3 regions of the Lentzea rhizosphaerae genome follow, and region 1 is predicted to be linked to each of the others. Evidence: riboswitches for the same ligand, from Rfam matches in the RefSeq annotation. Region 1 holds a riboswitch; each other region holds the start of a gene.
The links. Region 1 has a riboswitch for glycine ahead of gcvP (aminomethyl-transferring glycine dehydrogenase). Riboswitches for the same ligand answer to the same signal wherever they lie in the genome.
Positions count from the first base shown of each region.

Region 2: linked by a shared signal. The riboswitch ahead of gcvT (glycine cleavage system aminomethyltransferase GcvT) and the one ahead of gcvP (aminomethyl-transferring glycine dehydrogenase) in region 1 are both predicted to bind glycine.
Region 3: linked by a shared signal. The riboswitch ahead of gcvH (glycine cleavage system protein GcvH) and the one ahead of gcvP (aminomethyl-transferring glycine dehydrogenase) in region 1 are both predicted to bind glycine.

Region 1 covers NZ_JBHRZI010000027.1:279,704-287,422, forward strand. The annotation lists gene gcvP (aminomethyl-transferring glycine dehydrogenase) at 1-2,677, opposite strand, end outside; glycine riboswitch at 2,830-2,928, opposite strand; gene ACFOWZ_RS31225 (Clp protease N-terminal domain-containing protein) at 2,985-3,929, opposite strand; gene ACFOWZ_RS31230 (MerR family transcriptional regulator) at 4,009-4,575, opposite strand; gene ACFOWZ_RS31235 (bifunctional nuclease family protein) at 4,881-5,354, opposite strand; gene ACFOWZ_RS31240 (MerR family transcriptional regulator) at 5,506-6,060, opposite strand; gene garA (glycogen accumulation regulator GarA) at 6,094-6,549, opposite strand; gene gcvH (glycine cleavage system protein GcvH) at 6,663-7,046, opposite strand; gene ACFOWZ_RS31255 (CDP-alcohol phosphatidyltransferase family protein) at 7,089-7,670, opposite strand.
Region 2 covers NZ_JBHRZI010000015.1:84,015-91,733, reverse strand. The annotation lists gene ACFOWZ_RS17350 (acyl-CoA dehydrogenase family protein) at 1-689, shown strand, start outside; gene ACFOWZ_RS17345 (CaiB/BaiF CoA transferase family protein) at 686-1,810, shown strand; gene ACFOWZ_RS17340 (hypothetical protein) at 2,148-2,327, shown strand; gene ACFOWZ_RS17335 (hypothetical protein) at 2,492-2,986, shown strand; gene ACFOWZ_RS17330 (hypothetical protein) at 3,193-3,576, shown strand; gene ACFOWZ_RS17325 (DUF3817 domain-containing protein) at 3,591-3,893, shown strand; glycine riboswitch at 3,939-4,029, shown strand; glycine riboswitch at 4,031-4,118, shown strand; gene gcvT (glycine cleavage system aminomethyltransferase GcvT) at 4,218-5,312, shown strand; gene glyA (serine hydroxymethyltransferase) at 5,328-6,593, shown strand; gene ACFOWZ_RS17310 (COG4315 family predicted lipoprotein) at 6,986-7,666, opposite strand.
Region 3 covers NZ_JBHRZI010000011.1:317,815-325,533, reverse strand. The annotation lists gene ACFOWZ_RS08860 (TetR/AcrR family transcriptional regulator) at 1-304, shown strand, start outside; gene ACFOWZ_RS08855 (hypothetical protein) at 301-843, shown strand; gene ald (alanine dehydrogenase) at 877-1,989, opposite strand; gene ACFOWZ_RS08845 (alpha-L-fucosidase) at 2,094-4,337, opposite strand; glycine riboswitch at 4,476-4,568, shown strand; gene gcvH (glycine cleavage system protein GcvH) at 4,631-5,011, shown strand; gene ACFOWZ_RS08835 (L-serine ammonia-lyase) at 5,041-6,405, shown strand; gene ACFOWZ_RS08830 (hypothetical protein) at 6,392-7,018, opposite strand; gene ACFOWZ_RS08825 (winged helix-turn-helix transcriptional regulator) at 7,015-7,368, opposite strand; gene ACFOWZ_RS08820 (TROVE domain-containing protein) at 7,451-7,719, opposite strand, start outside.

The sequences.
Region 1 (7,719 bases):
ACTCGCCCGCGCCCACGCGGTCGATCTCGCGCTTGATGGCGATCATGGCGTCGATGAACCTGTCGATCTCGGCCAGGTCCTCGGACTCGGTCGGCTCGACCATCAGGGTGCCGGCGACCGGGAACGACATCGTCGGGGCGTGCAGGCCGTAGTCGGCGAGACGCTTGGCGACGTCGTCCACCGTCACGCCGGTGGCCTTGGTGATCGGGCGCAGGTCGAGGATGCACTCGTGGGCGACGAAGCCGCCCTCGCCGGTGTAGAGGACCGGGTAGTGCTCGTCCAGCCTGCGTGCGACGTAGTTGGCGGCCGCCACGGCGGTCAGGGTGGCGCGGCGCAGGCCGTCGCCGCCCATCATGCGCACGTAGGCCCACGAGATCGGCAGGATCGACGCGGAACCCCAGGGAGCCGCGGAGATCGGGCCCACGCCCGTGGCAGGCCCGGCGGTCGGCTGGAGCGGGTGGTTCGGCAGGAACGGCGCGAGGTGCGAACGCACGCCGATCGGGCCGACGCCGGGGCCGCCACCGCCGTGCGGGATGCAGAACGTCTTGTGCAGGTTCAGGTGCGAGACGTCCGAGCCGAACTTGCCGTAGCGCGCCAGGCCGATCAGGGCGTTGAGGTTCGCGCCGTCGACGTACACCTGGCCGCCCGCGTCGTGGACCAGGCCGCAGACCTCGCGGACGGTGTCCTCGTACACGCCGTGGGTCGACGGGTAGGTGATCATGATCGCGGCCAGGTCGTCCGCGTGCTCGGCGACCGTGGAACGCAGGTGGCCCATGTCGATGTTGCCCTTGTCATCGCACTTCACGACGACGACGCGCATGCCGGCCATCACAGCGGACGCGGCGTTCGTGCCGTGGGCGGACGACGGGATCAGGCAGACGTCACGCGCTTCCTCGTTGCGCGAACGGTGGTACGCGCGGATCGCCAGCAGACCGGCGAACTCGCCCTGCGAACCGGCGTTGGGCTGCAGCGACACGGCGTCGTAGCCAGTGACCTCCGCCAGCCAGGCCTCCAGGTCGGAGACGATCTTCAGCAGACCGGCGGCGTCCTCGGCGGGCGCGAACGGGTGCAGCGTCGAGAACTCCGGCCAGGTGATGGACTCCATCTCCGCGGTCGCGTTCAGCTTCATCGTGCAGGAGCCGAGCGGGATCATGCTGCGGTCGAGCGCGACGTCCTTGTCGGACAACGCGCGCAGGTAGCGCAGCAGCGCGGTCTCGGAGCGGTGCGCGTGGAAGACCGGGTGCGTCAGGTAGTCCGACGTGCGGCGCAGGTCGGCCGGGATGCCGTCTGCGGTGTCGGCGTCGATCGCGTCCACATCGGCCCCGGTGACCCCGAACGCCTCCCACACCGCGACGAGGTGCGCCCGCGTGGTCTTCTCGTCGCACGCGATCGCCACGACGTCCTCGTCGACCTTGCGGAGGTTGATGCCGGCCGCGCGGGCCTTCTCGACGACCGCCGCAGCCTCACCGGGAACGCGGACCTGGACGGTGTCGAAGAACTCGCCGTGCACGACGTCGAGACCGGCCTCGCACAGGCCCGTGGCGAGCACGGTGGCCAGGCGGTGCACGCGGGTCGCGATGGCGCGCAGGCCCTCGGGACCGTGGTAGACGGCGTACATGGACGCGATCACGGCCAGCAGCACCTGCGCGGTGCAGATGTTCGACGTGGCCTTCTCACGGCGGATGTGCTGCTCGCGCGTCTGCAACGCGAGGCGGTAGGCCAGGGACCCGTCCGCGTCGACGGAGACGCCCACGAGACGGCCGGGCAGCTGACGCTCCAGGCCGGACCGGACGGCCATGTACCCGGCGTGCGGGCCACCGAAGCCGATCGGCACGCCGAAGCGCTGGGTGGTGCCGATGACGACGTCCGCGCCGATCTCGCCCGGCGCGCGCAGCAGCGTCAACGCGAGCAGGTCGGCGGCGACGACGGCCTGTGCACCGGCGGCGTGGATCTCCTCGATCAACGCGGCCTGGTCGCGCACCACACCGGACGCGCCGGGGTACGACAGCAGCACGCCGAAGAAGTCGCCGCCCAGGCCGAGGCCCTCGATGCCCTGCGACAGATCGGCGACGACGATCTCGATGCCCAACGGCTCCGCGCGCGTCTCGATGACGGCGAGCGTCTGGGGCAGCGTGTCGGCGTCGATGACGAACTTGTTCGACTTGGACTTGCCGGCGCGGCGCACCAGCGTCATCGCCTCGGCGGCGGCGGTCGACTCGTCCAGCATGGACGCGTTCGCGACGGGCAGGCCGGTCAGGTCGCCGACCATGGTCTGGAAGTTCAGCAGCGCCTCGAGACGGCCCTGCGAGATCTCCGGCTGGTACGGCGTGTACGCCGTGTACCAGGCGGGGCTTTCGAGGACGTTGCGCAGGATCACGCCCGGCGTGACGGTGTCGTAGTAGCCGAGACCGATCATCTGCGTCATCGGGCGGTTCTGCGCGGCCAGCTCACGCAGCTCGGCCAGCGCCTCGGTCTCGGTCGCCGGGACGGGCAGGTCCAGCACGAGGTCGCGCTCGTGGATGGACGACGGCACCGCGCGCTGCGCCAGCTCCTCCAGCGATCCGACGCCGATGACGTCGAGGATGCGCGCGAGTTCGGCGGGGCGCGGACCGACGTGGCGGTCGGCGAACGGGGTGCCGTGCTCGAGAGCGGCGAGCGGAATGCGGTCCTGCGTCATCAAACGCCTCCGGGGGCTGCGGGCACACGTGTCCTGGTGCCCTCCCCGCTCTGTCCGTACCCCGAAGGGCGCCTGAGAGGTTCACCCGCAGCTGCACGGGCTTTCACCGTCGGCGGGATCCCACTGCAGCGGGATCCACTTTCCAGAGGCGTCTCGCTCACGCGGTCCTGGATGCCTGAGAGGTTCCCGGGGAGGGACTTGCTCCTTCGGCGCCGGGCTCGTGGAATCCCGGTCTCTCCCGCCTGAGTTCAGCGACTACCCGCAAAGGATACCCGCAGGCAGCCCCGCTAGTCCCCAGGGACGCGACCTACGTCTCAACGGCGAGATCCCGCAACACCCGGCCGACGGGGTCCAACAGGTCGTCGCGCACCGCGACCAGCAGGTGCGCGGTGCCCACCACTTCCCCGCGCCGGGCCGCGACGAGCTTGGCACCCTCGATGAACCGCTCGATCCCGGCGCCGGTCGCCGCCGGCAACGTGGCCGGGTCCACACCGGCCGCCCGCAGCGCCGCCGCCCCGCCGGAGGAGAGCTCCGGCCGCAAGCGCCACCCGGCAGCAGTCAGCTGGTGGTCGACCGCGAGCACCGCCGCCACCAGGTCCGCCGCCGTTTCCTGACGCCCAGCGGCCACCGCGAGCCTGTTCGCCTCCATTCGCACGACGTTCAGCACCGGTCCGCCCGTGCTCTGGCGACGCAGGACGAACCGCGCCAGCCACCGCATGGTGCCGCTACCGGACTCGCCCTCCAACGCCCCCGCCTGGCGCAGCAGCCACACCGCCGAAGCGTCTTCCGGTTCTGCGGCCTTCCGCACGGCTTCGATCGTGGCCTCGACGTCCACCCGCAGAACGCCGAACAGCTCGGCGGCGCGTCCGGACGGCAGCGACAGCAACGCCACCGAGAGATGGGTCGTGGTCAGCACGCCGTCGCCGGCCTCTGCGATCGCCGACCGCAAACACCCGTCCAAGGCGCAACTCACCGGCAGCACGGGCTCGACGTGAGTGTGGTGGTGGGCAATGCGCATCAGCGCGGTGACCTCCGGACCGGACACGGCCGCGCCGCCGTCGTCACCGGTCCAGCCTCCGGCCACCGCCTGTGCCCGCACCGACTTGACGCCCAGCCTGCGGCCGCGGCCGATCGAGTCCGCCAGGGCGATCAGCAGGTGCTCGGTACCGACGAAGCCGGACTCCAGCCGCGACGCCTGCCGCGCCGCGTCGGCCAGGACCTTCAAAACCTGCCAGGAGGGTGTGCTCGTCATGTGCTCGACGCTAGGGAACAGCGCGGTCCGCACGCTTCGGCCGACCGGCCACGCGGGGCGGCCAGCCGGCCATGATCCTTCAGCCGGTGGCGCGCTCGCGGCGGCGGCGGGTCAGCTCGTCCTCGGTCATCGGGGCGATCTCGACGCCGTCCGCACGTTCGGCCGGGAACTCGTGGATGGTGCCGCTGATCTCGCGCATCGCACCGCTCACGGCGATGCCGAACACGCCCTGACCGCCCTGCAGCAGGTCGACGACCTCTTCCGGCGAGGTGCACTCGTAGACGGTCGTGCCGTCCGAGAAGAGGGTGATCTTCGCCAGGTCCTGCACGCCGCGCCGGCGCAGGTGGTCGACCGCGACGCGGATGTTCTGCAACGAGACGCCGGTGTCCAGCAGTCGCTTCACGACCTTGAGCACCAGGATGTCCTTGAAGGAGTACAACCGCTGGCTGCCGGAGCCGTGCGCCATCCGTATCGTCGGAGCGACGAGTCCGGTCCGGGCCCAGTAGTCGAGCTGCCGGTACGTGATGCCCGCGATCTGACACGCCGCGGGCCCCCGGTAGCCGACGAGTTCGTCCGGCAGCGAGGAGTCCGGGAACAGCTCACCCTGCTGCCCGGATTCGGCCCGAACGGGCGCTTCCTCGACCACGCCTGCCTCCCCTCGGAACGGCCACGAAAGTCGAGGCCGTCAAGCCGCTGCGTCAGCTCGCGCGAACCAGCGACGTCCACTCGAGTTCGACGGTAAGACCGGTCCGAGGGCAGGTCAACGCGACGCGCGGGGAGTGTCGACCCTCAACCTCAGGTAGAGAGTCATACCGTCACCCGAAGTAGGACGTTCAGGTGACGTTTAGTGATCGTTTAGCGGCCGAATCGGACGGAACGTAGCCCAAAAGAGCGACACTCGGGTGGAGCACGGTGGTTCCAAACAAGACGGACAGCGACACACCGCGAAACTCAGGTGTCAGCGCCCCTGAAGTCCTCAGGTGAGACCGAGTCGAGGAACTCGCGGAACTTCTCGACCTCGTCCTCCTGCTCGTCCGGGATGATGAGGCCGGCCTCGGCCAGCACCGACTCCTCTGCGTGGATCGGCACCCCCACCCGCAACGCCAGCGCCACCGAGTCCGAGGGCCGCGCGGACACCCGCACGTCGCCGTCGAACACGAGCTCCGCGAAGAACGTGCCCTCCTGCAGGTCGGTGATCCGGACCTGTTCGAGGTTGCGCCCCAGTGCCCCGATGACGTCCTTGAGCAGGTCGTGCGTCAACGGGCGGGCAGGGCGGACACCCTGCTGTTCGAGCGCGATGGCCGTGGCCTCGACCGAGCCGATCCAGATCGGCAGGTACCGCTCGCCCTCGGTTTCGCGCAGAAGAAGGATCGGCTGGTTCTGGGGCAGCTCCACCCGTACGCCGACGACGCGCATCTCGCTCATCGGGCCTCGCCTCCCTCTATGTCGTTCGGGAGTACCCGGATTCACACCCGAGCATCCCCCGGCGTACGTGTTCGACGCTACCCGCCAAGCGGGCCGTGTGCTCAATCGTTGCGGGCAGATCGTGATCAAGACTGCATCAGCCGCCGACAGGTCAGGACTGACGCAAGCCCGCTCTTACCAACAACGTGTGCAACGAGGTGAACAGGTCGGCCAATTCCCGGACCGTCTCGGGATCTGAGAAGGACTTCAGCAGAACCACCTCGTGGTCCGCTGCCGCGCGAACCGCGCGCAGGTGTTCGCGCTCGACGCCGAGTCCGGTCATCGTCCGGACCGTGCGGAGCACGGTGATGTCGTCGGTGGTGAAACGGCCGGTGGGACCTGGGCGCAGCAGACCGTCGCGTTCCAGCTGGGACAGCTGCTCGGCGCTGATTCCGGTCTGGGCAAGCAGATCGATCCGCGTCACCGCAGTGGACACAGCGGTGGCGGTGTCGAGCTGCTCGCGGATCACCTTGAGCGGCAGGTACCTGTCGCGTTGTGCGGACAGCACGAACCGCAACCTCTCGACGTCCGCCACGCTGAACTGGCGGTAGCCGGAGGCGGTGCGTGCCGGGCGGACCAGCCCCTCCGCTTCCAGGAAGCGGATTTTGGAGATGGTGACCTCGGGGAACTCGGGGCGGAGCTGCGAGAGCACCGCCCCGATGCTCAGTCCCCCACGTTGTGGCCGCCCGGCCGTCACGCGTCAGGCTCCCGCGGAGCCAGGACCCGTCAGGAAGACGAGGCGGAACTTGCCGATCTGGACCTCGTCGCCGTTCGCGAGGACGGCCTGGTCGACCGGCTCGCGGTTGACGTAGGTGCCGTTGAGGCTGCCGACGTCGATGACGACGAACTCGCCGCTCTCCCTGCGGAACTCGGCGTGGCGGCGCGAGACCGTCACGTCGTCGAGGAAGATGTCGCTGTCGGGGTGGCGCCCTGCGCTCGTCGTGTCGCGGTCCAGCAGGAACCGGGAACCGGCGTTCGGACCGCGCTTCACCACGAGCAGCGCGGAACCGGCGGGAAGGGCGTCGACGCCGGCAACGGCCGGCTCCTGTGCGGGCGCCTCGGCGCCTTCGACCTCTGCGAGGAAGTCCGCCCGGAAGACGGAGGTCCGCTCCGGGGACTGCTCCGGCGGAACGCCTGGGCCGTCGTTCGTGCTCACCTGAGCTCTCCTCCTGCTGCTGGATCCGTCACTTCCGGTAAAACCTATCGCGTTCGGGTCGCCACCCGAGGAGCGGCTCCCCTTCCGGCCGAAGATCCGGCGAAAGATCGACGTCACTCCTTCTCCACCAACGCCTTGTACCCGTCCGCGTCCAGCAGGCCTTCCAGCGCTTCGGGGTCGTTCAGCCGGATCTCGACCATCCAGCCCTCGCCGTACGGGTCGGAGTTCACCGAGTCCGGTGCCTGCACCAACGCGTCGTTGATGGCGACGACCTCACCGTCGAGCGGCGAGTAGAGGTCGGACACGCTCTTGGTGGACTCGACCTCACCGAACGTGTCGCCCGCGGAGACGGTGTGGCCGACCTCGGGCAGCTGGACGAAGACGACGTCACCGAGCTGCTCCTGGGCGTAGTCGGTGATGCCGACGCGCACGGTGTTCTCGCCCGTGCTGGCGACCCACTCGTGCTCCTCGGTGTAGCGAAGCTCCTCGGGAATCAACTGACTGCGCTCCTCGTGCTGAACCTGTATGGAGTGATCTTTTCACGCGACCTTGCCGGGAGTGACCCGCAGGGCCAGGAAGAACTGGTAGACGTACAGCAGCGCCGACCACAGGTAGAGCGCTCCGCCCCAGACCGTGAACGCGTAGGCGAACGGCTGCGCGGCCTGCGCCCAGCCGGAGTCGCCCTGCGCGAGCAGCAGCAGGGGGAACGCGTACAGCAGGTTGAAGGTCGCGGCCTTGCCCAGGTACGTCACCTCGAACGGGCCCCAGCCCCGTCCGCGCAGGATCAGCAGGCAGATGCCGACGACGATCTCTCGCCCCACGAGCACGAGGGCGATCCACAGCGGAACGATGTCCCTGACCACGAACGCCGCCAGCGTGCAGAACACGTAGAGGCGGTCGGCGGCGGGATCGAGCAGCGCGCCGAGCTTGCTCATCTGGTTGAGCCAGCGGGCGAGCTTGCCGTCCAGCCAGTCGGAAAGCCCCGCGAAGACGAGGACGAGCAGCGCCCAGCCGTCCGCGCGGGGTCCGAGCAACAGGTACAGGAAGAGCGGAACACCGGCCAGCCGCAACACGCTGAGCAGGTTCGGAATCGTCAGCAGGCGATCAGCCGGATCACGCACACCCGCACTCTAAACGAGTGACTGCGCACGGGCTGCCGGATGGCGTCAC
Region 2 (7,719 bases), on a different contig from region 1:
AGTACGTCATCAACGGCTCGAAGACGTTCATCACGAACGGTGCGCACGCCGACCTGGTGATCGTCGTCGCGAAGACCGACCCGTCGCAGGGTGCTCAGGGCATCTCGCTGATCGTCGTGGAGAACGACATCCGGCGCGGCCGCGTGCTCGACAAGGTCGGCATGAAGGGGCAGGACACCGCCGAGCTGTTCTTCGACGACGTGCGGGTCCCGGTCTCCAATCTTCTGGGTGACTCCGAAGGTCTGGGGTTCATCCAGCTCATGCAGCAGTTGCCGCAGGAACGGCTGATCATCGGCGTTTGCTGCATCGCGGGCATCGAGGCCGCCGTCGAGGTGACGCTGAAGTACGTGAAGGAGCGGACAGCGTTCGGCAAGGAGCTGATGAAGTTCCAGAACACCCGCTTCAAGCTCGCCGAGTGCGCGACCGAGGCGGCTGTGACCAGGTCGTTCATCGACGAGTGCATCGAGAAGCACCTGCGGGGTGAGCTCGACGTGCCGACCGCGGCGATGGCGAAGTGGTGGGCCAGTGACCGGCTGGGCAAGGTCGTCGACGAATGCGTGCAGCTCTTCGGCGGCTACGGCTACATGAACGAGTACCCGATCGCACGTGCCTGGTCCGACGCCCGCGTGCAGCGGATCTTCGGCGGCACGAACGAGATCATGAAGGAAATCATCGCGAGGTCCCTGTGAGCGGGCCGCTGGCAGGACTTCGCGTCATCGAGCTCGCGGGCCTCGCGCCCGCGCCGTTCGGCTGCATGGTGCTCGCGGACCTCGGCGCGGACGTGATCCAGGTGCACAAGCCGGGGAGCCGGACGACGGTCCCCGGCGACTTCCTGGGCCGCAACCGGCGCTCGATCGCGATCGACACCCGCAGGCCGGAGGGCGCCGAACTGGTGCTGGGCCTGGTCGAACGCTCGGACGTGCTGGTGGAGGGCTTCCGGCCAGGAGTGACCGAACGGCTGGGCATCGGGCCCGCGCAGTGCCTCGCCCGCAACCCGCGCCTTGTATATGGACGCATGACCGGCTGGGGCCAGGACGGTCCGCTCGCCGACCGGGCCGGGCACGACATCAACTACATCGCCGTCGCGGGTGCGCTGGAGCCTTTGGGACGGGCCGGTGGGCCGCCCTCGTTCCCGATCAACCTGCTCGGCGACTTCGGCGGGGGAGGGCTGCTGCTGGCCCTCGGCGTGCTGGCCGCACTGTATGAAAGGGAGCGCTCCGGGCGTGGGCAGGTCGTGGACGCGGCCATGGTCGACGGGGCGGCGTTGCTGACGACGTTCCTGCACGGGATGAAGAACGCGGGCATGTGGTCCGGTGCGCGCGGCGAGAACATGCTCGACGGCGGCGTGCCGTTCTACGACGTCTACGAGGCCGCGGATGGGCAGTTCGTGGCCGTGGGCGCGCTGGAGGAGAAGTTCTACGCCGACCTGGTGCGCGTGCTGGGCTTGGAGGACGCGCCGTCGCGCAACGACCCGGCGAACTGGCCTGAGCTGCGGGAACGCATCGCGGCGGCGGTGAAGACGCGCTCTCGTGACGAGTGGGCCGACCTGGCGCGGGAGACGGACGCGTGCCTGGCTCCGGTGCTCACGCCCGAGGAGGCGGCGCGTCACCCGTACAACGCAACGCGTGCCACGTTCGTGGACGTCGAGGGGGCGCTGCACCCCGCGCCGGCTCCGCGCTTCGACCGGACGCCGACGTCGGTTCCGACGCCTCCGGTTTCGACCGGGGTGCACACCGGGGAAGTGCTTGCCGACATGGGTGTGGCGGATGCCCAAATTATGGAACTGCGGCGGTCAGGAGTAATTGGCTGAATGCTCGGGTGCGCATTAATTGCGACACGACGACGTGACAGAGCGTGATGCCGGCGGTTCGGCATACGGGTGAGACCCGGTACAACAGTGTCTGGTCCAAGCTGTGGGATGCGAGGGTGTCCGTGTTCACCTCGTGCCCAGGACATCGGCGCTGGACAGAGAGCTCTTTAGCCGCCATTCGGGTGACATTCCCCGTCATGTAGGCGTGTGCCGCTGGTGGATCCCGGGAACAGTTGGGCGTGGTCGTTGTTCATCGCATGGGTGAATGAGGGACCATGACGGGTGACACGGGCGGTCCGCCGCTCACCCTGTGAACGACATGGACGGAGAGGTACCTGTGAACCTCAAGAAGGTGCTAGTGCTGGCGGGCGTCGCGCTGGTGCTGTTCCTCCTGATCACCCAGCCCGAGCAGTCCGCTGCCGCGGTTCAGCAGGTCCTCGGGTGGCTGCGACAGGGCGCGGAGTCGATCATCACCTTCGTCAGGAGCCTCTTCGGGACGGCAACCCCCGTCGCCTAGTGACTCTCGGTGATCCTCGGCCGTTCGGACTGAGCCGGATGGGTGGAATGAGGCCAATCACGCACTGGTAACGGGTGTTCTGGGGATTCAGGGTCTGGCGATTGTCAGACCTACCGAATACCTTCCGCTGCAATGGCCGATCCCCGACCGACGAGGAGGCATGGATGGTCGAGGACTCCGGGGTCCACGAGCTGTTGAAGCAGTGGGCGGCTGAACGGTCTGATGACGCAGAGATGCAGGAGGTGAACCGGATCAAGAACGCGTGGCTCGCGGAGGCTCCCCCCTCGGCGCCAGGCATCCCAGTGCAGCGGGGTGCCGCACGGAGCGGGTCGCGTGGCTTGGTCAAGGTCGACTCGGCGGATCCGGCCTACGTGGCCGCGATGCGCAAGCGGGCGCCGGAGGCACCCGAGGCACTGCTCGCCGCCGCGGCGAGCTACTGGCAGCTGGTTGGTGACGTCAGCGAGGCCGAGCAGTGGTGGGACGCGGGCATCAGCCCGTTGGACCAGCGTGCGCTCGACTACCGCGCTGCCGGCCTCAGCCCTGCCGACCTCGGGAGGCGCCTGGGACCGATGACGGTTCTCCAGCACCTTCGCCGTGGTTCTGCCGCGGCCTGGTGCGTCGCACGTCTGCAGAGGCAGCGCCGGGACGGCGTGGCGTAGGGCGCAACGAACGGGAGGGGTGTGCTCGCGGGAGCGCTCGCCGAAGTTCGTTCCGCGTGTTTTGTGGGGGCCGAGCCCCCACACCCCAGCCGGGGCAAGCCCCCGGACCCCCAACCGGGTCGGCCTCCTTATGCGGAGGCCCTACCCAAGTGATGTACGGGGCAGGCTCTCGGAGGCGGGAGCCCTACCCAAGTAGGCTGGAGGTCGTGCGCGGCCTCCTCACCCCTCAGCGAATCTTGATCGGGCTCGGCTGCCTGGTCGCTCTGATCGCCTGTTGCGGGCTCGCGTGGTGGCAGTGGCAGCGCTTCGAGTCCGCCAGCGGCACGTTCCAGAACCTGGGTTACGTGCTCCAGTGGCCGCTCTTCGGCCTCTTCCCCCTCTTCATGGTGTGGCGCTTCCGCCGCCTGTCGCGCCAGCGCAGTGACGAGGCTCTCTCCGCGCCGGAGCCGGTTGTCGCCGCTCCTGAGCCGGTGACTACCGTTGACGCCGTCAAACCCGCGCCTGTCGAGCAGTTCGACGACGAAGAAGACGCGGAGCTCGCGGCCTACAACCGCATGCTCGCGGACCTCAACGCGCGGGACGGTCGTTGAGCGAAGGCGGGCAGATGAAGGGTGCGTTGACCCGGTTCAGGGTCATGGCTTACGTGGTCGGTGTCTTCCTGCTGCTCCTGGTCGTGGCGATGGTGCTCAAGTACGCCGCGGACATGGGCGGGTTCATGAAGGTCGTCGGCCCCGTCCACGGCTTCCTCTACGCCATCTACCTGGTGATTTCCGTCGACCTGGCGCTCAAGCTGCGCTGGTCGATCAAGGGCACCGCGCTCGTGCTCCTCGCCGGCACCGTGCCGTTCCTGTCGTTCTGGGCGGAGCGCAAGGTGGTCGAGAAGACTGCGCAGGGCGTGCCGCTGTGACGTTTGGCCTGCTAGCGTCTGGGGCTACCAACTGAACACGGCCGTCGATGTCGCGCGGGAGAGCTCACTTGAGTGTGGGCGCCGAAGGAGCAACTCCTCCCCGGAATCTCTCAGGCACAGATACCGCACGACGAAGGCAACTCTGGAAAGCAGGCCCATCGGCCTCGCCCACGGTGCAAGTCGCGTTCCGCGCGGCGAAGCTCTCAGGCTCATGACAGAGGGGGAGGCTGCTCTGGAAGAGGAGTCTCCGATGGACCGTGTCATTCTTCTGTTGCCTCAGCCGGCCTGGTCCGGCTCTTCGGCGCACCCTGGAGGAGCGTTCTGATGTCCCGCCTCACGCCTCTGAACGCCGAGCACGAGCAGCTCGGCGCGATGTTCACCGACTTCGCGGGCTGGCGGATGCCGCTGCGCTACTCCAGCGAGCTCGCCGAGCACCACGCGGTGCGCACCACCGCGGGCCTGTTCGACCTCACGCACATGGGTGAGATCGTGCTGACCGGACCGCAGGCCGGCGAGGCCCTCGACTACGCGCTGGTCGGCCACATCTCCGCGCTGGCCGTCGGCAAGGCCCGCTACACGATGATCACCCAGGCCGACGGCGGCGTGATCGACGACCTGATCGTGTACCGGCTGGGCGACGAGGAGTACATGGTCGTCGCGAACGCCTCCAACGCGGCCGTGGTCGCCGAGGCACTGGTGGAGCGCGCCGCCGGTTTCGACACCGTCGTGACGGACTCCTCGACGGAGTACGCGTTGATCGCGATCCAGGGCCCGAAGTCGGTCGAGATCCTGTCGGGCCTGACCGACACCGACCTCTCGACGGTCAAGTACTACGCCTCGTACCCGTCGTCCGTCGCGGGCGTGGACGCGCTCCTGGCCCGCACCGGCTACACGGGTGAGGAGGGCTTCGAGCTGTTCCTCGCGCCCGCCGACGCCCCGGCCGTCTGGAACGCGCTGCTCGAGGCCGGTGCCGCGCACGACCTCAAGCCGTGCGGCCTCGGCTGCCGCGACACGTTGCGTCTCGAAGCCGGAATGCCGTTGTACGGCAACGAGTTGACGACGTCCCTCACGCCGTACCACGCGAACCTCGGCCGCGTCGTGAAGCTCGACAAGCCGGGCGACTTCGTGGGCCGCGACGCGCTGACGAAGGTGTCGGAGTCCGGTGTGGACTCGGTCCTCGTTGGACTGAAGACCCCCGAGCGCCGCGCCCCGCGCCACGGTTACGCGGTGCTGAACGGCGACGAGGTCGTCGGCGAGGTCACCTCGGGCGCCCTCTCCCCGACGCTCGGCTACTCGGTGGCCATGGCCTACGTCACGAAGGCGAGTGCCGAGCCGGGCACCCAACTGCTGGTGGACGTCCGCGGCAAGAAGCAGCCGGTCGAGGTCGTCGCACTTCCGTTCTACAAGCGCGCCAAGTAATAGGGAGATCCTCAGATGTCCGAGCAGTTCAACGCCTCCCTCGCGGAGTACGACCCCGAGGTCGCCGAGGCCGTTGCCGCCGAGCTGGCGCGCCAGCAGGGCACCCTCGAGATGATCGCCTCGGAGAACTTCACGCCCGTGTCGGTGTTGCAGGCACAGGGTTCCGTGCTCACCAACAAGTACGCCGAGGGCTACCCCGGCCGCCGCTACTACGGCGGCTGCGAGCACGTCGACGTGGTCGAGCGCTTGGCCATCGAGCGCATCAAGTCGCTCTTCGGCGCCGGCTTCGCGAACGTCCAGCCGCACTCGGGCGCGCAGGCCAACGCGGCCGCGATGTTCGCCCTGCTCCAGCCCGGCGACACGATCCTGGGCCTGGACCTCGCGCACGGCGGCCACCTGACCCACGGCATGCGCATCAACTTCTCCGGCAAGCTCTACAACGTCGTGCCGTACCACGTCTCCGACGAGGACGGCCGCGTCGACATGGCCGAGGTCGAGCGCCTCGCTGCCGAGCACCGCCCGAAGCTGATCGTCGCCGGCTGGTCCGCCTACCCGCGCCAGCTGGACTTCGCCGAGTTCCGCCGCATCGCCGACTCGGTCGAGGCCTACCTGATGGTGGACATGGCCCACTTCGCCGGCCTGGTGGCCGCAGGGCTCCACCCGTCGCCCGTGCCGCACGCGCACGTCACCACGACCACCACGCACAAGACCCTCGGCGGTCCCCGCGGCGGCGTGATCCTGTCGAACGACGCGGACATCGCCAAGAAGATCAACTCGGCGGTGTTCCCGGGCCAGCAGGGTGGGCCTCTGGAGCACGTGATCGCGGCCAAGGCGGTGGCGTTCAAGCACGCCGCCTCGCCGGAGTTCGCGGACCGTCAGCGGCGGACGCTGGAGGGGGCGCGGATTCTCGCGGACCGTCTGTCGCAGGCGGACGTCGCGGCTGCTGGGGTGAAGGTGCTGACCGGGGGCACCGATGTGCACCTGGTTCTGGTCGACCTGGTCTCGTCCGAGTTGGACGGGAAGCAGGCTGAGGACGTGCTGCACCAGATCGGGATCACGGTCAACCGCAACGCTGTTCCCAATGACCCTCGGCCGCCGATGGTGACGTCTGGGCTTCGGATTGGTACGCCGGCGTTGGCCACGCGCGGGTTTGGCGAGGTGGACTTCGCTGAGGTTGCTGATGTGATTGCTGAGGCGTTGAAGCCTGGGGCTGCTTTGGAGGAGCTGCGGGGGCGGGTTGAGGTTTTGGCGGCCAAGCATCCGTTGTACTCGACGCTCTGAGTCCTTGGCGTTCTGAGCGTTCGGGTTGTTGAGTTTCTGATCTTGTCGGACCCCCTGAGCAGCGTTTGGGCTCAGGGGGTCCTCCTTTTGGGGGGACGCCTGCGTTAGCTTGCGCTGGCCGCGTTTTCGGGGTGCGCCTGGTTGCGTGGGCCGTCTCCCTGTTGCGTTGGACGGATACGTGCGCAGGGCATGCGGTTCGGCGTCGCCTCGCCTTCGGCCTCGACTTGAGCTCGTCTCGCCTTCCGCGCGGCCCTGAAGAGAAGGGCGCCACCTCTTGGCGGCGCCCTTCTGCCTTTGAGCGAAACGACGGGAACCCCGGCCCCTTCCCCAGGGCCGGGGTTTCACCGTGTCAGGGTGTTGTGTGTCTCAGATGGACCGTCCTAACGGGAGATTCAGGCTGCCGGTGCCGTCACGCCGGGCGGGAGGCACTCGACGTTGCGCTTGCCGTCGGGCTGGATCACGAACCAGGTGCCGCCAACGCCCTGGCCCTTCCAGGCGCCCGGCTTCGGGTCCTGGGAGTAGGCGTAGAGCGCCCAGCCGTCGATCGCGACCTGCTTCTTGCCGTCTGCGCGGGTGATCAGCGAGACGAGCTTCGAGTCGATGCCCTCGACCTGCGGAATCGTGTCCGACAGCAGTGGCGGCCACGTCACGGCGCACTGGTTGTTGCAGTTCGACTTGCCTTCCGGCTTCGGGGTGTCCTTGTCGAAGCGGTACATCGTGCGGCCATCGCCGTCCTGGACGACCATGCCCATCTTGTCGACGGCCTTGCCTACCAGCTTCAACGAACTGACCGGAGCTGCGGCCGGCGGCTGCGCTGCGGGAGGCTGCGCGGCCGGGGTCTGGGCCTCCGGTGCCTGCTGCTGTGGGGATTCGGGTGCCTGAGCTGGCTCCTGGAGTACCGGGGGCTGACCCACGTCGCCGTAGTCACCGAGGACGCCCAGGTCGGTTTCGGTCTGTGCCACCGGCTTCGAGTTCGTGCCACTTCCCGTGGCGCTCCAGACACCCAGACCCAGCACAACTGCCAGCCCCGCGGCGAGCCCGATGGCAATGCGGTTACGTCGGATCACACTCATGTCCTCCTGTTCCGTCGTTCGCTCTATCGAGGCCATACGGGCCCGGTTGCGTC
Region 3 (7,719 bases), on a different contig from region 1:
CTCGATGTTCGCGCCCCTGCTGCGGGCGGGCCTGCCGATGCCGCTGGCCGCGCAGTCGATTTCGACGGTGTCGAGCTTCGTCGTCGGGTACGCGGTCGCCGAGGTGAACTTCGTCGGACGCGGCGGGATGGACTCACCGCCGCCGGATCTGGGGAAGATCGCCGACCTGTACCGGGAGAAGCACCCGAACTACGTCGCGATGCTGGACGAGCAGGAGATCTGGTCGCTGGAGGGGCAGTTCGAGTTCGGGCTCGACTGCGTGATCGACGGCATCAGGGCGAAGGTCGCGGCGGTGCGGTCATGAGCTGGAGCATCGACGGCTCGGTCAGGCGGCCGTTCGAGGTCTCCGCACTCCTGCGGCGGACCCGGGAGGTGCTCGGCGAGCTCCTGGCGACGGACGAAGTCCCGGAACTGTCGGGCAACGCACCGACGGTGACCATCGAGCCGGTCGGCACCGACATCACCTTCACCGTCCTGCTGCCCACGGGGGACGGCGCCGAGGTGGACACGGTCGACATCACCGAGTGGAGCGACGACGACACGATGTTCGTGACGGTCACTGCGCGGTACAACCACGCTGTCACCCGCGTCAGCGTGGTGCTCTGCATCGCGGTCGCGCTGGCCGTGGCGGACCTCGGTGGCGGTGAGTACCTCGACGAGGAACGGGCGTTCGTCACGCCGCCGATGTACGACCCGCACGAGGTGATCGCGAAGACCAGACTCGCGCCGAGCGACCTGACCTTCGTCGACCGATGCGCGCGGTACCTCGGGCAGTTCAGAAAGCCGGAAGACTGGCCGAGGGTCGTCACGCTGGCCGAAGAGGCGAAACCCCCGCAGCGTTGATCGCGTGCGGGGGCTCCATCATTCAGTTGGCTCTCAGATCACGGACTCCAGCGGCGTGTGCACGAGGCCGGTCGCCTCGGCCACCGGGCCGTTGGTCAGCTTGCCGGCGTGGGCGTTGAGGCCCAGGGCGAGCGAACGGTCGTCCTTCAGCGCCTTCTCCCAGCCCTTGTCGGCCAGGGAAACCGCGTACGGCAGCGTCACGTTGGTCAGCGCGTAGGTCGAGGTGCGCGGCACGGCGCCCGGCATGTTCGCCACGCAGTAGAAGACCGAGTTGTGGATCTCGTAGGTCGGCTCGGCGTGCGTGGTGGGACGCGAGTCCTCGAAGCAGCCGCCCTGGTCGATCGCGATGTCGACGAGCACCGAGCCCGGCTTCATGTCGGCGACCAGCGCGTTCGAGACGAGCTTCGGGGCGGCGGCGCCCGGCACCAGCACGGCGCCGATGACCAGGTCGGCCTCGCGGACGGCCTGCTCGATCGCGAAGGAGTTGGAGGCCAAAGTCCTCAACCGGCCCTGGAACTGGGCGTCGATGGAGCGCAGGCGGTCGACGTTGGTGTCGAGGATCTGCACGTCCGCGCCCATGCCGACGGCGATGGTGGCGGCGTTCAGGCCGGCGACACCGCCGCCGATCACGACCACGCGGGCCGGGGCGACACCGGGGACGCCGCCGGGCAGCACGCCGCGGCCGCCGGAGGGCTTCATCAGGGAGAACGCGCCGACCTGCGGGGCCAGGCGGCCCGCGACCTCGGACATCGGGGCGAGCAGCGGCAGGGAGCGGTTCGGCAGCTGCACGGTCTCGTAGGCGATGGCCGTGGTGCCGGACGCGAGCAGCGCCTCGGTCAGCGGCTTGTCGGCGGCGAGGTGCAGGTACGTGAAGAGGGTCTGGCCCGCGCGGAGACGGGGGTACTCCTCGGCGATCGGCTCCTTGACCTTGAGGACCATGTCGCCCTCGGCCCAGACGTCGTCGGCGGAAGCGAGGATCTTGGCGCCCGCGGCGAGGTACTCCTCGTCGGTGATGGCGGAACCCAGACCGGCACCCTGCTCGACGAACACGTCGTGGCCGCGGCTGGTCAGCTCGTGAGCGCCCGCCGGGGTGAGGGCGACGCGGTACTCGTGGTTCTTGATCTCGCGGGGAACTGCGATCCGCACGGTGACTCCTCCGATCGGGCTGGCCTCTGTCTCACAATGTGAGGCAGCCGGAAGGTCATGTCACCGTGCGGATCGCACTATCCGGGCACTGTCCGGTTGTTCTCCTAGGACAAAGCGACCTTGAACACCCATGCGTGCTGGCCGACGCCCGCAGGCACGTCGACCACCAGTTTTCCACCCGATCGGGTCCACTTCAGGGGCTTGTCGTGCCCCAGCAGCGTGATGCGGTCACCATCGCGCACCGGCACCGGTGCGTCGACCACGAGCTGTGACCCCGGCCGGTCCAGCGAGGTGATGTAGAACGCCTCGTTCGGCTTCACGGTGAACCGCAGCGAACCCAGCTGGGCCATCCGCGACCAGTACGTCGTGCCGTAGATCGACTCGCCGTTCGTCCGCAGCCACGCCCCGGTCTCGCGCAGGCGCTGCTGCATGATCTCCGGGATCGAGCCGTCCGCCCGCGGGCCGATGTCCAGCAGGAAGTTGCCGTTCTTGGACGTCGTGTCGACCAGCGTGTCGATCACCTCGTCCGCGGTCATGTACATCGAGTCCGGCGTCGCCCGGTTCCACCCGTACGAGCGCGGGTCGAGACCGCGGGAGGCCTCCCACTTCTTCACCACGGTGTTCGGGTACGTCGCGTACTCCGGCGTCGTGTAGTCGTGGGTCGGGATGCCGCACCGGTCGTCGACCGTCACGTCCTTGGGCACGGCCCGGTTCTTGGCCTTGTTGAAGTAGTCCGCCAGCACCCGCCGCGAGTCGTTCGCGCCGCCGATGTCACACCAGATGACGTCCGGGTCGTACCCGTCGACCAGCTCGGTCATCTGCGGCGCCTGGTAGTCCTTCACGAAATCCCTCCCGGCCTGGTAGCCGGTGTAGGGCTCAGGCGCGCCGGAGTAGGGATTGCGCGGCCCGTGGCCACTCCACGGGTTGTCCGGGTTGAACCACTCAGGCATCGAGAAGTAGAGGCCGTTCTTCAGTCCAGGCGTGTACTTCCGCGACGCGTCGAACAGCTCCTTCACCAGGTCGCGGCGTGGCCCGAGATCGACGGAGTCGCGGCCGGACACCTTCGAGTCCCACAGCGCGAAGCCCTCGTGGTGCTTCGAGGTCAGCACGTAGTACTTCGCGCCCGCCTCCTCGAACAACCTCACCCACTCGCGCGGATCGAACTTCGACGCGGTGAACTGCGGGATGAACTGGTCGTAGGCGAAGTCCTTCCCGTACGTCGCCGCGTGGTAGGCGTTCACGGCGTTGGACGGGTTCTGCATCCACTGCCAGTACCACTCCGCGTACTGCTCGCCCGGCGGCGACCACGCGGGCACCGAGTACAGCCCCCAGTGGATGAAGATCCCGAACTTCGCGTCGTCGAACCAGTACGGCGACTCGTGGGTGCCGAGCGACGCGTCGGTCGCCTGGTAGTCCGCCACTCCCAGCGTGAACCTGGCCTTCTGCGAGGCCGACACACGTCCGGACGACGCGATGACCTTCCCGTCGAACGTGCCGGTCCGGTAGGCGTGGATTCCGATCCGCACCCGCGCCTCCTCACCGGGCGCGAGCCGACGAACCAGCGCCGGTTGGAGCGTCACGACACCGAGGCCCTCCGCCCGCACCGAGACGTTCGAGACCCACCGGTCGCCGAGGTTCACGACGGTGGCCTCGATCGTCTGACCACCCACCCGCGGCAGCTTGGTCGTGCTGCGCGCGCCGCGGACCGCGAGCACCTCGCCCTTGCCTGCGGGCTGCAACGACAGCGCGAAGACGTGCAGCGAGGACTTGCCCTCGACCGCCGGGTTCGTCACCGGCAGCGTGACGGCGACCGCGTCCTTCTGAGGATCCGCCCACACCTGGGCGGTCCCGATCGACACCGGGTGCTGGTCGGTCCCGCCGGGCGAGTACCGGAACGGCGCGGAGATCGGACCACTGCCGGAGTACCAGTCAGGTCCGCTGAGAGCACCGGTCGTGGACGATCCGTCCGCGTAGTGCACCGTGGCGGTCCCGCCGGCCGCCCCGTACGAGGACGCCACGAGGAAGTGCGCGGTGAGATAACGGCCCTTCGGAAGCTCGATCCGCTGGCCCGTCGCGACCACGTTGTTGTTCTTGGTCTGTGAATTTCCCGGGAACAGGTACGGCACACCATCGGCCGTGACCTGGCCGGACGGCAGACCCTCCGCGGGGAACGCGTAGCCGGAGCCGTCGAAGTTCCCGGTCCGGTCCGACGCGGTGTCGATGCCGTCGTTGTCGAAGAGGTGGCCGATGGGGACGGTGAGGGGAGCTGGGGCGTCTGCGGCCGACGCAGCCGGGACGGGAGTCAGCACCAGTGAGGCGAGCAGGGTGAGGACGAACGGTTTCCTCATGAGACCTCCGATGTCTGCCTCACCTCACCCTGGCAGCGCTCGTCCCGATGTCAACCATCTCGCGTTGACACTTGGCGGTGGCCGCACATAGCGTTCGCGCCGAGAACTGAAGACCGGCCGCGGTGCCCGTGAGGCACCAGAACCCGAGTGGGAGAGACCTCGACGAACTGGTCGGGGCGCCGAAGGGGCAAGCTCCCGCACACTCTCAGGCAGCAAGACCGCTCGGGGTAGGCAACTCTGCACGGCGGAGGGGGCGTTAGTTGTCCTGACCCGTCACAGCCAGAGGAGTCGCCGTGGAGTTCCCCGAGAACCTGCTCTACACCCACGAACACGAGTGGGTCGACTGGACGCCGGGTACCCAGGACCCGTTGACCTGCGGGATCACCGAGTACGCCGCAGACGCCCTCGGTGACATCGTCTTCGTTCAGCTCCCCGAGGTCGGCGCGAAGGTCGTCTCCAACGAGGTGTGCGGCGAGCTCGAGTCCACCAAGTCGGTCAGCGACCTGTTCTCGCCCGTCACCGGTGAGGTGATCGAGGTCAACAGCGCTGTCGTGGACGACCCGGCGGTCATCAACAACGAGCCGTACGGTGCCGGCTGGCTGTTCAAGGTGCGCGTCGAGTCGGCGGAGAACCTGCTCACGGCGGCGAAGTACGCCGAGCTCACCAAAGACTGACAGCGGACCCCACCACGAAGGACTGATCAGTGGCGATCAGCGTTTTCGACCTCTTCTCCGTCGGCATCGGACCGTCCAGCTCCCACACCGTCGGCCCTATGCGCGCGGCCGCGATGTTCGTCGAGAAGCTCGGCTCGCGGGTGTCCGAAGTGGACCGCGTGCACGTCGAGCTCTTCGGCTCCCTCGGTGCGACCGGGCACGGGCACGGCAGCCCCAAGGCCGTGTTCCTCGGTCTCGAAGGCAACCTCCCGGAAGAAGTCGACCCCACGGTCGCGGCCACCCGCGTCGAGGAGATCGTCGCGGGCGGACGGCTCCGGCTCGGCGGCGCGCACGAGATCGGCTTCGTGCACGACCGCGATCTCGTCATGCACCGCCGCAAGTCGCTTCCGTTGCACCCCAACGGGATGAGTTTCGAGGCGTACAAGGGCGACGAGTCGGTCGAGCACGCCGTCTACTACTCGATCGGCGGCGGCTTCGTCGTCGACGAGAACGCTTCGGGCACGGACCGGATCAAGCCGGACACGACACCGTTGCCGCACCCGTTCCTGACCGGCGACGAACTGCTCGCGCGCTGCCGCGAAACCGGCCTGTCGATCAGCGAGATCATGATGGCCAACGAGCTGTCGTGGCGGAGCGAGGACGAGGTCCGGCAAGGACTTCTGCACATCTGGCACGTCATGCAGGAGTGCGTGGAACGCGGCTGCACCGAACAGGGCGTCCTGCCCGGCGGTCTCAAGGTCCGCCGCCGCGCCGCCGAGATGCGCAAGCGGCTGGAGGGCGAGCACTTCGTCACCGACCCGCTGCGCGTCATGGACTGGGTGACGCTCTTCGCGTTGGCGGTCAACGAGGAGAACGCGGCGGGCGGCCGAGTCGTCACCGCACCGACGAACGGCGCGGCCGGCATCGTGCCCGCGGTTCTGCACTACTACACGAAGTTCGTGCCGGGAGCCAACGACGACGGTGTCGTCCGGTTCCTGCTCACCGCGGGCGCGATCGGCGTGCTGTTCAAGGAGAACGCGTCGATCTCCGGCGCCGAGGTCGGCTGTCAGGGCGAGGTCGGCTCTGCGTGCTCGATGGCCGCCGGTGGCCTGGCCGAGGTCCTCGGCGGCACGCCGGAACAGGTCGAGAACGCGGCCGAGATCGCCATGGAGCACAACCTCGGCCTGACCTGCGACCCGATCGGCGGCCTGGTGCAGATCCCGTGCATCGAACGCAACGCCGTCGCGTCCATCAAGGCCATCACGGCGGTGCGCATGGCGTTGCGCGGCGACGGCTCGCACTTCGTCTCGCTGGACAAGGTCATCAAGACCATGCGCGACACCGGCAAGGACATGTCGGTGAAGTACAAGGAGACCGCACGCGGCGGCCTCGCCGTGAACGTCATCGAGTGCTGAACTCGGCCACCTGGTCGATCTGCTCCAGCGCCCTCTGCGCGACCTCGCTGTCCATTGCGGACAGACGGTCGCGCAGGGCGGCGGTGAGCAGCCACTCCTCGATCTGCTCGCCCGCCGAGGGGTTCTTCCAGAACAGCCAGGCGCCGTAGGTGCTGCTGTCGCTGACCAGGAAGTCCCGCGACCAGTAGGCGGCGAGATGCGCGAAGGCCCCGTCGGGAAGGCTTTCGACCAGACGCAGCCACGGGGTCATGTCCTGGTCCAGCTGGGCTGCAGCCTGGATCAGGTCGTTCAACGCCGGCCAGCGCTGCTCGTCCCCGGCCGCGCGCACGACGACGTCGGTGATCATGGACCGCAGCGCGATGCGCTCGTGTTCAGGCCAACTGGTGAAGCGCGCCTGCTCCAGTCCCGTGGTGTACATGGAGTCCGGCTCGTTCTCCAGGACCCCGACCACCCGGTGCGCGAGCCGCCGCCACGCGAGCTCGTACTCGTCGCGGTCGAAGTGATCCGTGGACTCCCGGGCGAACTGCTTCACGATGTCGTACGGGACCAGCGCGGGATCGCCGTCGAGGACGTCCAGCTCGGCCTGGGTCCAGCAGTACAGGCAGCCCTTCACCGGGCGTCGTACGCCTGCTGCGCCGCGAGCACCTCGGGCATCCGCGTCTCCAGGAGGTGGATCAGCGACAGCAGCCGTTCCGCCGTCTCGCGCCCGAGCGGCGTGAGGCTGTAGTCGACGCGCGGAGGGTTCGTCTGCTGCGCCTCGCGGTGGACGAGCCCGTCGCGCTCCAGCGCGTGCAACGTCTGGGACAGCATCTTCTCGCTGACCCCGTCGACGCGGCGGCGCAGCTCGTTGAACCGCAGCGGACCGTCCACGAGCGCGCCCATCGTCAGGCTGCCCCACCTGCCGGTGACGTGCTCCAGCGTCGGGCGCGACGGGCACGCCTTGGCGAACACGTTGAAGTCCATACCAGCATACTAACTGATAGTTAGTGGTTTTTGGATGAACGGCGCTTTTGTCCACCTGAGGTGGACAAAAGCGCCGTTCATCTTAAAACGGCCAGGTGGCGTTCTGGCCCGCCTCCAGAAGGGGGACCAGGCGGAACGTCGCGTCCGTCAGGCCACCGAACTCGTGCCGGTTGGCCTTGCCGGTCGCGTACGCGGCCTGCCGGTACCCGTTCAGGTTGAACCCGTAGACCGGCACGTGCCGCGGCACGGCGTCCGAGACGCCCTTCCCGTGGTGCCCGGCCACCGTCTGCATGTCCGAGATGATGAACACGCGGTCGTGGCCCCGGTAGCTGCGCTGCAACGACCCGATGA